Arthrobacter crystallopoietes: one gene and its partner. Each later gene encodes a partner of the first gene's protein in a complex. Links are inferred from orthologs where the notes say so. Each region holds a gene or a part of one and is shown in the gene's direction. Other genes may lie near its edges. The genes, in order: uvrB and pcrA.

Evidence for each region.
Region 2: the proteins of uvrB (region 1) and pcrA are in contact, whole or in part, in a crystal structure (PDB 7EGT), measured with the Thermus thermophilus proteins. The link is inferred for Arthrobacter crystallopoietes from one-to-one orthologs. Residues at the interface, in WP_096411307.1 of Thermus thermophilus: Glu23, Leu25, Arg26, Asp27, Gly28, Glu29, Arg30, Phe31, Arg55, Glu326, Asp327, Phe328, Glu379, Ser382, Gln383, His398, Gly400, Arg401; in WP_096412145.1 of Thermus thermophilus: His654, Arg656, Phe657, Gln666, Asp668, Glu669, Lys680, Arg681, Leu682, Ser683, Lys685, Tyr686, Ala687.

Annotation. Positions count from the first base shown.
Region 1 is NZ_CP072014.1:3,125,399-3,128,677, forward strand. What follows is about bases 125-3,085. They hold uvrB (excinuclease ABC subunit UvrB), read left to right. Parts: upstream 125-537; coding sequence 538-2,634; downstream 2,635-3,085. Other genes in these bases: J5251_RS14305 (MFS transporter), read right to left, coding at 125-307; J5251_RS14315 (TerC family protein), read left to right, coding at 2,802-3,085. Outside these bases: more of J5251_RS14305, read right to left, coding at 1-124; more of J5251_RS14315, read left to right, coding at 3,086-3,279. UniProt on the Escherichia coli protein: The UvrABC repair system catalyzes the recognition and processing of DNA lesions. A damage recognition complex composed of 2 UvrA and 2 UvrB subunits scans DNA for abnormalities.
Region 2 is NZ_CP072014.1:1,611,310-1,614,718, forward strand. Bases 44-3,134 are described here. They hold pcrA (DNA helicase PcrA), read left to right. Parts: upstream 44-440; coding sequence 441-2,828; downstream 2,829-3,134. Other genes in these bases: J5251_RS07390 (hypothetical protein), read right to left, coding at 44-343; J5251_RS07400 (mechanosensitive ion channel family protein), read left to right, coding at 2,950-3,134. Also shown: more of J5251_RS07390, read right to left, coding at 1-43; more of J5251_RS07400, read left to right, coding at 3,135-3,409. UniProt on the Escherichia coli protein: A helicase with DNA-dependent ATPase activity. Unwinds DNA duplexes with 3'-5' polarity. Translocates on single-stranded DNA with 3'-5' polarity. Initiates unwinding more efficiently from a nicked substrate than double-stranded DNA.

The DNA of each region.
Region 1 (3,279 bases):
GGAATGAGATGGCGAAGGTGGCCAGCGCGAGGGCGGTGCCAAGGCCGCCTTCGGTGGGGAAGAAGTTGGCGGTGATGTACGTCACCGCTACGGCATAGATGCCGTAGTCGAACCACTCCGTGGCGTTGCCCATCGCCGACGCACCGATAGCGTTCCGGATGGTTTTCCTGCCTTCAGGAGTATCCGTTGTCGGAGCCGCGTATTTTTTCTCGACGCGCTCAGACGGGGCGTTCTGCTGGGAGTTTGCGTCGTCCTGGCCGGGCCTCTGACCCGGCTCCGGCTCAGGGGATCGTTCATCTGTTGGCACGGTCTCTCCATCCAGATCAGTGATCTTTGCAGATCCTCATCTTCTGTTCGGTTCGATTGGCGTCGCTATTAGCTCACAGTATCCACCGGCAGCACACCGACGCCAACCAGTTTCGCAAATTCTCCTTCCCGGATCAGCGGTAGGCGTTGAACAACCTGGTTCCCGGTTCCTGTTCAGCCGGGAGCAATCGCGGACACGCGCTGGCCGCGATTGGGGCTACCGTTAATGTCATGAGTCTTGCGCAGGACATCAACCGAGTTGTAGCTCCCTTCGAAGTAGTCAGTGATTACAAGCCGGCAGGTGACCAGCCCGGAGCCATTAAGGAACTGACCGAGCGGATCCAGGCAGGGGAGAAGGACATTGTCCTGCTTGGTGCCACGGGCACAGGCAAGAGCGCCACGACGGCGTGGCTGATCGAACAAGTCCAGCGGCCCACGCTCGTCATGGTCCAGAACAAGACGCTGGCAGCCCAGCTGGCGAACGAGTTCCGGGAACTGCTGCCAAACAACGCGGTGGAATACTTCGTCTCCTACTACGACTACTACCAGCCGGAAGCGTACGTGCCGCAGACGGACACGTTCATCGAAAAGGACTCCTCCGTGAACGAGGAGGTCGAACGGCTCAGGCATTCGGCGACCAACGCCTTGCTGACCCGCCGTGACGTCGTCGTCGTTGCTACGGTCTCCTGCATCTACGGTCTGGGAACACCCGAGGAATATGTAGCGGGCATGGTGACCCTTCGCCAGGGCGAGGAAATGAACCGTGATGAGCTGCTGCGCAGATTCGTGGCCATGCAGTACGCGCGCAATGACATGGACTTCCACCGGGGCACCTTCCGGGTGCGCGGGGACACGGTGGAGATCATACCGATGTATGAGGAACAGGCCCTGCGCATCGAGTTTTTCGGGGACGAAATCGAGAAGATTTATACGCTGCATCCCCTGACCGGCGAGGTGATCCGCGAGGAAACCGAGATGTATGTCTTTCCAGCCTCGCACTACGTGGCGGGGCCTGAGCGTATGAGCCGGGCGGTAAAGGACATCGAGGATGAGCTGGCGGCCCGGCTGCAGGTACTGGAGTCCCAGAACAAGCTCGTGGAGGCCCAGCGGCTGCGCATGCGCACCACCTACGACCTCGAAATGATGCAGCAGATGGGCTTCTGCAACGGCATTGAAAACTACTCCCGCCACATCGATGGCCGCGGACCTGGCACCGCTCCTCACTGCCTGCTGGACTACTTCCCCGACGACTTCATGCTGGTGATCGACGAGTCCCACGTGACGGTTCCACAGATCGGCGCCATGTACGAAGGCGATATGTCACGCAAGCGCACGCTGGTGGATCACGGTTTCCGGTTGCCCTCGGCGATGGATAACCGGCCGCTGAAGTGGGATGAATTCCTCCAGCGGATAGGCCAGACCGTGTACCTCTCGGCGACGCCCGGGAAATACGAGCTGGGCAAAGCCGACGGGTACGTCCAGCAGATCATCCGTCCCACCGGCCTGGTCGACCCGGAAGTCGTAGTTAAGCCGACCAAGGGCCAGATCGACGACTTGCTGGGCGAGATCAACACCCGGGTGGAGAAGAACGAACGGGTCCTGGTCACCACCTTGACCAAACGGATGGCCGAGGACCTGACCGAATACCTCATGGACCACGGCGTCAAAGTCCAGTACCTGCACTCGGACGTCGATACCCTGCGCCGGGTGGAGCTCCTGCGCGAGCTGCGGATGGGTATCTTCGACGTACTGGTCGGCATTAACCTGCTGCGTGAAGGACTGGACCTGCCCGAAGTCTCCCTGGTCAGCATCCTCGATGCGGACAAGGAAGGGTTCCTGCGCAGCAGTACGTCGCTGATCCAGACCATCGGCCGCGCGGCCCGTAACGTCTCGGGCGAGGTGCACATGTATGCGGACCGGATCACCGATTCCATGGCGCACGCCATCGAGGAGACCAACCGGCGCCGCGAAATCCAGCAGGCCTACAACAAGGAACACGGGGTGGACCCGCAGCCGCTGCGTAAAAGGATTGCGGACATTACCGACCAGCTGGCCCGCGAGGATGCTAATACTGCGGAGTTGCTGAGTGAGTTTGATTACGGCAAGGGCAAGCGAGGATTTTCGGCCGCTAAGCCGAAGGAAAAGATCCGGCAGGATGGCCTGGCAGCTGCTCCAGCGGAGGACCTGACAACGCTGATTGAACAAATGACGGCACAGATGCACGCGGCGGCAGCCGAGCTGCAGTTCGAGCTTGCCGGCCGGTTGCGCGACGAGGTGGCGGATCTGAAGAAGGACCTCCGGCAGATGCTTGCAGCCGGTCACGCCTGACTCCGGAGCGTCCGATCGGGTACACTCGTTGAGGCGTAGGGGAGTATCCCAAGTGCTGTGAACGTCAACACGCCCGGCGAAGTAGCCGGGCCGGGCACAGCGGCCGGCCTCTGGTTGCCGGCGGAGAGACTTGCGGCAACCACTCGTACCCTCGAAAGGCCTTTTTCGTGCTCGAATTACCCCTTTGGTTTGAAGTCGGCACCTTTGTGGTGCTCGGACTTGTTCTGTTGTTCGACCTTCTCTATGTCGTAAAACGCCCGCATGAGCCCTCCATGAAGGAAGCCGGGCTCTGGGTTGCCTTCTACGTGGCGCTTGCCCTGATCTTCGGCGGCATGATGTTCGCCTTCACCGGGCCTGAATTCGGCGGGCAGTTCCTGGCCGGCTGGGTGACGGAATATAGCCTCAGCATCGACAACCTGTTCGTCTTCATCATCATCATGGCGCGCTTCTCCGTGCCGCGTAAGTACCAGCAGGAAGTGTTGATGGTGGGCATCATCATCGCGCTGGTTCTGCGCGGCATCTTCATTCTGCTGGGCGCAGAGTTGGTGGAGAACTTCAGCTGGATCTTCTACATCTTCGGCGCCTTCCTGCTCTGGACCGGCTACAAGCAGGCCAAGGATGACGGCGAAGACGAAGAAGAGGGCG
Region 2 (3,409 bases), 1.5 Mb from region 1 along the record:
AGTAATTGTATTGGCCGGCGCCGTCCTCGCCGAAGGCGGTGCGCACGTCCTGCACGTACTCGGTGCTGTAGCCGGTGACCAATGTGTCCGGCATGGCCAGACCGCCGCTCAGCTGCTGGAACTGCGGCATGATCAGGATGAACGAGTACCCGAACAGGAACGCCGATGCCACCGCACCGGCGATGACAATCATGTTGGCATTGCCCGCCGCCTTGGTCGGCGTGCGGCTAGTGCTCGGATTGACGACGCCGGATCCTGGGTTTGTGGAGGAAGGGTCGCCAGTGCGGGCGTCGGCTGCTGCGGGACCGTGCTTGCGGAGGCGCTGCGCGCGGGACTTGGACATATCTCCATTATGGCCCCGGGCGGCGAAGCGCCTCGGAGCTAGGCCGTGGGCGAATCCGGCACCGAGTGTCAGCGGTGGCTAATAGACTGATAGGACCATGGATTTTCTGACTGACCCTGCCTACGATGCTCCTGCCCCTGCCTTGCCTGATGCGCAGGAATTGCTGGCTGGGCTGAACCCGCAGCAGGAAGAGGCAGTCAAGCATGCCGGCTCGCCGCTGCTGATCATTGCCGGTGCCGGGTCCGGAAAGACCCGAGTGCTCAGCCACCGGATCGCCCACCTGCTGGCCACTAAGCGTGCCCGCCCGGGAGAGATTCTCGCCATCACCTTTACCAACAAGGCCGCCGCGGAAATGCGTGAGCGGATCGAGTCGCTGGTGGGGGACCGGGCAAAGAACATGTGGATTTCCACGTTCCACTCCTCCTGCGTGCGGATCCTGCGTCGGGAGGCCAAGAACGTTGGGCTCCATTCGAACTTCTCCATCTATGATTCGGCGGACACACTGCGCCTGATCACCCTGGTGGCCAAGGGCCTGGATCTGGATCCGAAACGCTTTCCGCCGAAGTCCATCCAGCACAAGATCTCCGCGCTGAAGAACGAGCTGATCGACGACGAAGCCTACGCCGCGACGGCGAACTACTCCGATCCGTTCGAGCAGGCTGTGGCTGAGGTCTATAAGGGCTACACGCAGCGTATGCGTCAGGCGAATGCCATGGACTTCGATGATCTGATTGCCCAGGTGGTCTTCATCTTTCAGGCCTTCCCGGCGGTAGCCGATTCGTACCGGCGGCGCTTTCGGCACGTCCTGGTAGACGAGTACCAGGACACCAACCACGCCCAGTATGTATTGGTCCGCGAACTCACCGGCGGGACGGGCGAATCGGAGCAGGACTTCCCGCCCGGCGAACTGACCGTGGTGGGGGACTCGGACCAGTCCATCTACGCCTTCCGTGGTGCAGACGTGCGCAACATCGTGGAGTTCGAAAAGGACTATGCCAACGCACGGACCATCTTGCTGGAGCAGAACTACCGCTCCACGCAGATTATTCTGACGGCTGCCAACGCGGTGATCTCCCGCAACCCCAACCGTCCGGCCAAGAGGCTCTGGACCGCGGAAGGGGACGGCGAACGGATCATCGGCTACGTCGGCGAAAACGAGCACGACGAGGCCCGATTCATCGCCAACGAGATCGACCGGCTGCAGGACGCCGAGAACCTGCGCCCGGGGGACGTGGCTATCTTCTACCGGACCAACGCGCAGTCCCGTTCCATTGAAGACCTCCTGATCCGGGTGGGCCTGCCGTACAAAGTGGTGGGCGGAACGCGCTTTTACGAGCGCAAGGAAATCAAGGACGCCCTGGCCTACCTCCGGGTACTGGTGAACCCGGACGATGTGGTCAACTTGCGGCGGATCCTGAACGAGCCCAAACGCGGCATCGGGGACCGGGCCGAGTACGCGGTGGCCGCGCTCGCCGAGCGGGACCGGCTGTCCTTCATGGAAGCCCTGCGCAAGGCCGATGATGCGCCGGGAATGGCCACCCGCTCCGTCAATGCGGTGGCCGGTTTCGTGAAGCTCATCGATGACCTCACCGAAGTGGCCAACGGATCCGGGGCCTCGGCTGCGCTGGAAGCGGTACTGGAACAGACCGGCTACCTGGCGGCGCTGCGGCAGAGCAATGACCCGCAGGACGAGTCCCGGGTGGAAAACCTGGCCGAACTGGTCGCCGTCGTGCGTGAATACGAACGGGACAATCCGGAGGGAACGCTCGGCAGCTTCCTCGAGCAGGTGGCCCTGGTGGCGGACGCGGACCAGATCCCGGATGCGCCGGACGAGGAAAGCGCGCAGCTGGCCAAGGATCAGGGCGTGGTTACGCTGATGACGCTGCACACGGCCAAGGGGCTGGAATTCCCGGTGGTGTTCCTTACCGGCATGGAGCATGGCGTATTCCCGCACCAACGGTCCATGACGGATCCGAAGGAGCTGGCCGAAGAACGGCGGCTGGCTTATGTGGGGCTGACCCGTGCCCGCAAGCGGCTCTATTTGACCCGTTCCGAATCGCGGAGCATGTGGGGCCAGAGCCAGTACAACCCGGCAAGCCAGTTCATCGAGGAAGTCCCGCCGGAACTCATCGACTGGAAGCGCGAGGGCAGCAAGCGCCCGGCGTTCACCTCCTCCGGCAGCTTCGGCTCCAGCCGCTACAGCGGTTCCCACTGGGGTGCCGGTGCCGGCGGCAACCAGGATGTTTCCTCGCTGCCGGGTTCGGCCCGGTCCATGGCGCCTGCCGCCGTGCGGGCGGGCCGCGTCCAGCCGCAGAAGGAAGTCATCGCGCTGACCGTGGGTGACAAGGTCAGCCACACCAGCTTCGGAAACGGGACCGTGCTCTCGCTTGAAGGCGCTGGGGACAAGACTGTGGCGAAGGTCAAGTTCGACATCGGCGAGAAGCGCCTGCTGCTGCGTTATGCACCGCTGACCAAGTCGGACTAGGGATGATGTGCCGCCGGGGAGGGAAGGCTCCCGCGGCACAACCCGGCGGCACGGCGCAGAATGCCAACGCGGCGGCCATCCGTATTTGGTCACGCTGGCATAACAACATAGCGTTTTTCCCATGGATTTGAATGTGGCGGATGTGGATGTTGCCCAGCTGGGCACCTTGGGATTTTGGATGGATAAACCGCTTCGCGTCGCGGTGATTCTGATCGGCGGTTTCCTGCTGAACCTGCTGGTGCGGATTGTCATCCGACGGATGTCGACGAAGATCGCCAACGGCGAGACAGCGAAGCTGGAGAAACTCGACGCCGACGCGATCGGCAAAAACATCAAGGACCCGCGCTACTGGCTGATGCAGGATTCGCCGATCGCGGCCGTGCGCCGGGCCCAGCGGGCACAGACCATTGGCTCGGTGCTGCGCTCCATCGCCACGGTGGTTATTGGGATCATGACGATCCTGATGGTCATGACCGAACTCGGGTTCGACCTCGGACCGCTGCTGGCCAGTGCTGGTATCGCCGGTGTGGCGATCGGTTTCGGTGCCCAGACCCTGGTGAAGGACTACCTCTCCGGGTTGT